Regions from separate parts of the Desulfonispora thiosulfatigenes DSM 11270 genome, predicted to be linked through region 1. Evidence: riboswitches for the same ligand, from Rfam matches in the RefSeq annotation. Region 1 holds a riboswitch; the other holds the start of a gene.
The links. Region 1 has a riboswitch for glycine ahead of B8965_RS09740 (alanine/glycine:cation symporter family protein). Riboswitches for the same ligand answer to the same signal wherever they lie in the genome.

Region 2: another riboswitch for glycine. It lies ahead of B8965_RS07845 (branched-chain amino acid ABC transporter substrate-binding protein); the one in region 1 lies ahead of B8965_RS09740 (alanine/glycine:cation symporter family protein).

Annotation. Positions count from the first base shown of each region.
Region 1 is NZ_FWWT01000022.1:182,985-187,706, reverse strand. It holds gene scpB (SMC-Scp complex subunit ScpB) at 1-499, opposite strand, end outside; gene B8965_RS09745 (segregation and condensation protein A) at 524-1,243, opposite strand; gene B8965_RS09740 (alanine/glycine:cation symporter family protein) at 1,329-2,723, opposite strand; glycine riboswitch at 2,910-3,000, opposite strand; gene B8965_RS09735 (glucose-6-phosphate isomerase) at 3,245-4,722, opposite strand, start outside.
Region 2 is NZ_FWWT01000019.1:32,187-36,908, reverse strand. It holds gene B8965_RS07850 (branched-chain amino acid ABC transporter permease) at 1-683, opposite strand, end outside; gene B8965_RS07845 (branched-chain amino acid ABC transporter substrate-binding protein) at 758-1,936, opposite strand; glycine riboswitch at 2,123-2,278, opposite strand; gene B8965_RS07840 (YeiH family protein) at 2,518-3,546, opposite strand; gene B8965_RS07835 (hypothetical protein) at 3,734-4,132, opposite strand; gene B8965_RS07830 (YeiH family protein) at 4,340-4,722, opposite strand, start outside.

The DNA.
Region 1 (4,722 bases):
GTGGTAATTGATTGATAGTTTCTAGGCCAAAATACCTTAAAAAATCCTTTGTAGTACTATATAATATCGGTTTTCCAATTACATCTTTTCGTCCATCTTCTTTAATTAATTTTTTTTCCATTAAAGTATTGATTGTCTTATCAACCTTTACGCCCCTAATTATCTCTATTTCACTCTTTGTTACTGGTTGTTTATAGGCAATGATAGATAATGTTTCTAGGGCCTGCGTAGATAATGTGCTTAATTTTGGTTTATATAACTTTTCAACATAATTAAAATATTCTGGCTTTGTTATAAATTGATATCCCCCTGCAATCTTACTTAGATAAAAACCATGAGATTCATGATTATATTGAGCTATCATATCTTCAAGTATAGCAATTGCTTCATGTTTCTTAATTTTTACAATTTCACATATTTGTTCAATTTTAAGAGGTTCATTACTTGCAAATAGGACACATTCTATAGCTGCTATAATTTTTTCAGAGAAAAACAACATATACATCCTCCACTTCACTTACCTTTAAGAGTTAAAAACAATTATCGTACTAAATGGATTGTTTTGGGCTACTTTTACTTTTTTTAATTTTATTAATTCTAATAAAGCTAAAAATGTTACTACGATTTGTAATTTGCTTTTCTTAGTTGTGAATAAAATATTAAAGGTAATTCCTGTTTTAGAGATATTTAATTGATCTAATATTTCGTCCATACAATCTTCCAAAACTACTTGTTCACGATTTATCTCAAAAATAGGTTCTTGTTCATTTATATTTTTTAAAATAGCTTTAAAAGCATTGGTTAAATCAATTATTTCGATATTCTCTACAGGATTACTTATTTCTATATGTTTCAATAAGTCATTTTCATCAAATTCTCTGGAATATACCTTTTTCATCAACATTTCATTTTCATGTAATTTTTCAGCTAATTCCTTAAACCGTTTATATTCAAGTAGTCTTGCTACTAATTCTTCTTTTGAGTCTTCTTCAATGATGGGTTTTTCGGGTTTTGGTAACAGCATTTTAGCTTTTATGGCCAAAAGCTTTGACGCCATAACTAAAAACTCACTTGCAATATCCATATTTAAACTTTGGGCATCGTAAATATATTTTAGATATTGCTTGGTAACTTCAGCAATGGGTATATCATAAATATCAATTTTTTCTCTTTCTATTAAATGTAATAATAAAGCTAAAGGTCCTTCAAACTTTTCTAGAAATATATGGTTTCCTTTATTCATAACTTTCCAGACCTCACTCATTTATAGTAGTGTATAAAGATATATTATAGCATAAAAAAAAGAGGGATACATTCCCTCTAAATAATCAGTTAACTTCTACTACCTTAGAACTTTTTAACATATTGGATTGTTCTAATTCATTGAAGTATTTTTTAGTTTCAAATACAACTACACCACTTAAACTAATTAAAGCTATTAAGTTAGGTATAGCCATTAACCCATTAACTATATCTGCAATTGTCCAAATTAATTCTAATTCTAAAAAAGCACCTGAAGCAACTAATACTATAAAAATTAATTTATAAGGTAAAATTCCTTTTATTCCAAATAAAAATTCTGTACAACGTTCCCCATAATAATTCCAACCTAATATTGTTGTAAAAGCAAAAAACATAAGACCAATTGTTACAATATATTGACCAATTATATTTAAACCTTCAGTAAAAGCATAATTAGTCATTGCAGCACCACTTAAATCACTACTCCATGCACCAGTTAAAGTTAAAACTAATCCTGTCATAGTACAAACTACTATTGTGTCAATGAAAGTTCCAGTCATAGCAATTAAACCTTGTTTAGCTGGATCTTTTGTTTTAGCAGCTGCTGAAGCTATAGGAGCACTACCTAGACCAGATTCATTAGAAAAAACTCCTCGTGCAACCCCCATTCTCATTGCTAATATCATCGTAGACCCTAAAAATCCTCCTGTTGCTGCTGTTGGAGTAAAGGCACTTGTAATAATAAAACTAAATGCTGCAGGTACAGCTGTATAGTTAACTATTAACACTGCAAGACATCCAATGATATAGACTATGGCCATAAAAGGAACACAAAACTCAGCAACTCTAGAAATACTTTTTATTCCACCTAAAGTAACTAAAGCAACTAATGTTGTAATTATTGCTGCTGTCATAATGATTGGAATATTAAAAACAATATTTGTTGATTCAACAATTGCATTTACTTGAGGAAAGGTACCTATACCAAAAAGTGCAACACCTATCCCGAAAAATGAAAATGATTTAGCTAAAAACATACTATATGGTTTATGTCCTAAACCATTTTTAATGTAATACATAGGACCACCAGACATTTGACCATTTTCATCTACTTCTCTATATTTTACAGCTAACAATCCTTCTGCATACTTTGTTGCCATACCAAAGAAAGCAGCCATCCACATCCAAAATAAGGCACCTGGTCCTCCTAGTTTAATTGCAGTAGCTACACCTACTATATTCCCCGTACCGATAGTTGCCGAAAGGGCTGTACAAAGAGCAGCAAAACTAGATACATCCCCTTCACAATTATTGTCATCCTTGTCCTTTTTAAATGCAAACTTAAGCGCTAAAGGCAAACGAAATATCTGTAAAAACTTTAAGCGAAAACTTAAATATACACCTGTTCCAACTAAAAGAATTAATAAGGGCGGTCCCCAAATAAAATTATCTATACTCACAAAAATTTGTTGAAAATTCATGTTTATTCCTCCTAATAAATTATTCTTACTGAAAAAATTTAATATTTCCTCCTTTCCTTTTACACACAAAAAGAGGCTAAGTAACAACTTAGCCTCTTGGTAAATTAAATAAATTCACACAGAAGTGAAGATAATCTTATAATAAAAATTATCTCTATATAAATAGAAAATTATAGATAAAAAATCTTCACTTCCTCTGTCCTTTTGCCTGAGAGTTTATCTTTAAAAAAGATTTGCTCCTTCGGCGCCTATAATAGGTCTCTCCAGAGGCTGGTCCAAATACAGTACTTTTCCTCGTAAGGAAGCCTGAGATTTTCAATTCACTTATGAATTTTGTCCCTTCGGCAGAAATTAATTCTTCTCCTGTATCCTTCATCCCATATAATATTTAATTATGTATAAATAGTAGTTTTAACCTTAGAAATATATAACACATACTATCTCCAAGACAAGAACAATTGTACACTACTGGCATACATTTTGACAAGACCTTTTTTAATACTTTCTATTTAATAGATTATTTAGTTAGCCTTTATAAAATATTTTGTAGAAAAAACATCTTCATGATTATCCTTTTCAACGTTAAAATTCATATTTGCAGTTAAATGTTGTAATGTTTTAAATATCGTTTCAATTTCAGTATTTTGTCCTATCTCCGTTGCTATTTCTAACGGAGTATACTTTTTTCCTCTATTATTATCTAAAAAACTCAGTAAATCTTTTTGTAAGTTTATCGTAAGTGTAGCAATTTTTTTACCACTTTCAACACTAGGTTGATGATAGGCATTAATATTTACTAAACTAGCATATAGTCCAACTGCTCTTTCATATAAAGCAATTAATACACCAATAGAATAAGGGGTTATCTCGTCTACAGTAATGGTTATAGATTGCTTTTGTTTTTTGGTCAAAGCATTACGTGTGCCTAATAAAAATGCATGTAAATAATCTCCACTTGTTACCTTATCTTCCAAGATAATTGACGTTTTACTTCGTTTTTTTAATACTTCCATAAAAGTAATAAAGTAATTATCAGGACCATCTAACAATTGCTGAACATATGAATGTTGATCAGTAGAACCCTTATTTCCATATACGGCTATTCCTTGATTTACTATATTATCATTTAGGTCTTTTTCTTTACCTAATGATTCCATAATTAATTGTTGTAAATACTTACTAAACAATTGTAATCTATCATTATAGGGGATAATTACCATTTCCTTTCCCCCAACTCCTTGAGTAAAATAATACCACATCAATGCTAATATAGCTGCTGGGTTTTGACAGATATCATTTCGCCTTGTTTGCTCATCGCACTCTTTAGCACCCCTAAGTAATTCATCAATATCAATACCTTGGAGGGCCGCAGGTAATAAGCCTACCGCAGATGTTTCTGATGTCCTTCCACCTACAAAATCCCATAATGGAAAGATTTCTAACCAATCTTCTTGTAAAGCTAGTTTATGAAGCTTACTATATTTACCTGTAATTGCAACAAAATGCTTAGAAAAAGTCAAATTGGTCTTAGAAAAGATTTCTTTAGTTTCTTCCATCCCATTACTAGTTTCTTTAGTTCCACCACTTTTAGAAATCACTAATACAATGGTTTGGTCTAATTCATCTTTTATTTTGGCAAATAATCTATCAAATCCATCAGGATCTGTATTATCCAAAAATGATATTTGTAATTTAGTATCATTATCTTGTAATGCATTTGCAACAAATTGAGGTCCTAAAGCCGAACCACCTATTCCTACTAATAAGACCCTTTTGAACATTTTACCAGTAGAGGATAATATCTCTCCTTTATGTATTTTAGAGCTAAACTCTTTAATTTTTAAAATAGTCTCTGAAATTTCTTCTCTTATTTCTGGCTTTGGGGCTAAAGAAGGATTTCTTAACCAAAAATGTCCTACCATTCTTTTTTCATCAGGATTTGCTATAGCACCCTTTTCTAAACTTTCCATATCTTTAAAAGCAGTTTCAATTTTTGGTT
Region 2 (4,722 bases), on a different contig from region 1:
ATATTATAATAAATACCGTTCATAAGACCTGCAATTGCTCCAAGTGCCGAACCAATAAAAAAGGTTAAAATTATAATTCTATCAATACTAATACCCATCATCATAGCTGCCTCTTTATCTTGTGAGGTTGCTAACATATATCGTCCATATCTTGTTTTTGTTACAAATAAATGCAACAAAATCACTAAAAACAAAGATAAAGCAATGATAAATATCTGCTCATATTTAATAACAACATTAAAAATTGTTAAGCTTTCATTCGGAAATAGGTCAGGAAATGATTGTGGATTAGCCCCATTAGGGTAAAAAATCATTACACCTTCACGAATAATAATAGAAACACCTAAGGTTAATAATAGCAGCATTAAATCAGATGCTCCACGCATCGGTTTAATAATTGTTCGTTCTATTACGCTACCTACTAGACCACTTAAAATAACAGTTACTAATAAAACAATAATAAAAACTAAAATATAGTGCTGTGTTAAAAAACCAGTTCCCGCAAAAAATCCTATCGTTGTTAAAGCAATAAATGCTCCCAACATAAAAATTTCACCATGAGAAAAGTTGATAATATCTATAACTCCAAAAAACAATGTAAAGCCCACAGCTACTAATACATACATTGCTCCTAAACTTAAGGCATTTAATATCTGCTGAATAATTACAGCCGTATCAACCATATAATTTGCTCCCTTCTAAAAAATGAATTGTAGACTTTAATAACAAGTCTACAATTCATAAAACTAATATTTAATTATTTTTTATATTGACCTTCAGTTATAGTTAAACCAGAGTCTTTGAAAGGAACCCATTTTCCGTCCTTAACTACATAAGTAATAACTGTATTTAATTTTGTTTGTCCACTTTCATCAAATGTAGTTGTCCCAAGAACACCCTCATAATCTTTAGTTGACTTGATAGCCTTCGTTATACTTTCTCTATCGAGTTTCTCAGCATCTTGTAAAGCCTTTATAACGATATTAGTAGCATCGTAAGCAAAAGGTCCAAATGCTTCATAATAATCTTTATATTTAGCTTCTTCATAAGCTTTGATAAAATCTTGGCCTTTTGGTAAATCTTCAATAGGACTAATTAATCCACTACATAAAGTACCTTCTCCTAAGTCTTTCGCTATATCTATAAAAGTATCCGTGTGAATACCAGAGTCACTCATTAAGATAGCTGGAATATCACTTTCATTCATTTGTCTTTTAATTAAAGCTGCTTCTGTAGCTAATCCTCCAAAAAAGATCATTTCTGGATTTAAGGATTTAATTTTTGTAAGTAATGATGAAAAATCTTGTTGTCCTACTGCAATTCCTTCAAAACACAGCATTTCAGCACCATTTTCTTTTGCCTTTGCAATAAATTGCTCTGCATTAGTTTTACCATAATCTGTTTGGTCATGAATTACAGCAATTTTCTTTACTCCAAAATCTTTTACTGCTACATCACCTGCAAAAGTATTTTGTAATTTAGAAGCAGCTATAACACGCGTAATTTCAGCATAACCATCCTCAGTAATTTTATCATTGATCGCAGATAAAATTACAGCTGATAGACCATATTTATTAAATACATCCTTTGTAGCAAGAGCACATCCACTATTAAAATGGGCTACAGTAGCTAAAATTTCTGGATCACTTGCTGCCATATTAACTGCATTTACAGCAACAGCTGGATCACTTTGATCGTCTAAAACAACTAATTCAAGTTCAAAAGGTAGATCTTTCTTTGCATTCGCTTGCTTAACTGCTAGTTCCGCTGAATTTCTCATTCCAAGTCCAATTGCAGCATTTGGTCCAGTAATTGGTCCTACATAAGCTATTTTTACTTTTTTAAGATCTGATGATTGACCATTTGACCCACAACCAGTTAATCCTAGTGGTACAAATAAACAAATAATTAAAATTAGTGCTAAATACTTTTTCATTAAAATTCCTCCAAATTATTTAGTTTTTTAAAACTTAAATTTAAGCTGCCTCAACCTTTTTTACCAATAAAAAAAGACTAAGTATCTACTTAGCCTCTTTGGATAAATTCTCAGGAGTGCGAAGATATATTTCAAAAAAAATATATCACAAATAAGATATAATATTAACTTATATATCTTATTATTCTCACATCCCCTGTCCTTTTGCCTGAGAGTTTATCTAATTATAACCATTTTTCTTCTCTTATTGATTATCTTTACTCAACTAAGAAAATAAAAGGTTTACAAAATAGATTTGCTCCTTCGGCGCCTAATTTAATAGGTCTCTCCAGAGGCTGGTCCAGTTACAGTACTTTTCCATGTTAGGAAGCCTGAGATCTTCGATTATTTAAAATCATAACCCTTCGGCAGAACTAAGTTCTTCTCCTGTAACCTTCATCCCACGAGTATTAAGTTTTAATATTACAAATATAGCAATGTTTAAATATTACATAAAATCATTGTATTTGTCAAAAAGTATTATTTTTTTACATTAAAAAAGTGCTATTAATAGCACTTTTTTAATCATATTATTCTAATATCTATATACCTAAAGCATAAACCAAAATAATACTAAATACTGCCATTATTACTGAAGCAATTAAGCCAACTATAAACGGTTTAATACCTACTCTTTTCATGTCTTCAAAGTTTGTTAATAGTCCAACACCAGCCATAGCTACTACAATTAAGAATTTTGCAATAGTTTTACCTTGAGCTAAGAATGCAGTCCATTGAGCGCTATCCATCCAAATTGTATCACCATAAGTACGGAAAATAGCTAATGCAATGAAACCTAAAACAAACCAAGGGAATATTCTTAAATAATTTACCTTTTGAGTAGTTGAACCTTGCTTTTGTCTTGCATAAATAATACCAAATATTAATACTAGTGGTGCTAATAAAACTGTACGAGTTAATTTTACAACAGTCGCAATTTTACCTGCTTCATCGCTATAAGCAAATCCAGCTGCAATAACTTGAGCCGTTTCATGTACAGCAATACCTGACCAAGTACCAAATTGCATGTCTGTTAATAATAACATTTTACCGATTATTGGATAAAGGAAGATTGCTACTACACCAAAAAGAGTAATCGTTGCAACCGAAAATGTTACATCTTCATCTTCAGCTTCAATTGCAGGAGCTGCTGCACAGATAGCAGTTGATCCACAAATTGCACAACCAATACCAATTAAGGCTGCTAACTTATCTGGTAATCCCATTTTCTTACCAATAAAAAAGGTTAAAGAAATAGCAGCAGTTACACAGATTAAAATAATTATTAATGCATCAGCACCTGTTTTTAGAACAGCTGTAAAACTTAAACTTAATCCTAACAAAATAATAGCACCTTTTAAAACTTTTTGTAATGCAAAACGAATTCCTGGTTGAAATGAATCGCCAACTTTGACTGTATTTTTAATAAGAATACCTATCAAAATTGCAAGAATTACTCCACTTATCGGATGCTGTCCTCCTATAACAATCAATTCTTCCAGGTACTGAGATACTCCGGCAATTACACCTGCTAACACAAGACCAGGTAAAATATTGCTTTTAACGCTCATTTGATTTCCTCCTTATTATTTATCTAACTATTAATAATATTCTAAACATTTAAGCTTCACCTGTAAAATCTATTATTTTTATTTCAAACATCATCTTTAAAAAGTATTAGGTATAAAATTTACTAATCACCTTGTGAAATATCTTACCTTTTGCTTATAGACAAAAAAAGGCAATGACATTTTGTCATTACCTTTTATTTTGAGTATAAGTATTTAAAACTTCCATTCCCCAGATTGATACCATTAAGTTTTTAGCTAAATCATTATCAGGTTCTGCTTTTAGGATATAATTTAAAAATTTAATAGCTTCTTGTGATTTATTACTGGCTACAGACCTATTAACTACTTTTTCTAAAAACCATTGGCGTTCACAATACGAATACTGTTTATATTTATTTACCCATGTAATTATTTGATGGCTCATTTCATCTGATATCTTAATTTCTTGAGATGTATTTAAACCAAAATAAATACTTAAAAATATAATTACCGCCCAGAAGTATTGGAAAGAAAGAGTATTAAATAGAGAAAATGCGATTACAACTAAAGTTATAAACCAAAGTAAAATACAAAATATTCGTTTCATTTACCTTACCTCCATAGATAGTATTTTCAATCTTTTAAATTTTATCCTTGTTAATAATGTAACTATCGAATCTATTATAACCTAATTATCATTATTATAAAAATATCTTATGCTTATAAGCTCATAAAGATACCTCCTAACTAATTAAAATTTTTAGCTAGGAGGCATAAACTTCATTTCAGTGAATAATAATTTATTTATTTCATTTTAAAATCCAGTAAATAATAGTTTAGATGCTGCAAATCCTAAAACTGCGATAAACACTGAAGTAGTAAGTCCTAGGTAAAAAGGTTTCATTCCTACCTTTTTCATTTTTTCTAGATCTGTTGACAGCCCCATACCACCCATTGCAATTGTTAATAAAAATGCATCGATAGCAAGAAATTGACCTGTTAAGTTTTGAGGTACTATGTTAATTGAATTAATTATTACTACTGCTAAAAACCCAAATACAAACCAAGGTATAGTTATTTGCTTCATGCTAATTGTTTTTCCATTTTGTTTTTTCTTAGCTTCTTTAACTCCTAAAAAGATTGCTATCGGTATGATTAATAATACTCTCGTTAATTTTATTAAAGTTGCAAACTGTC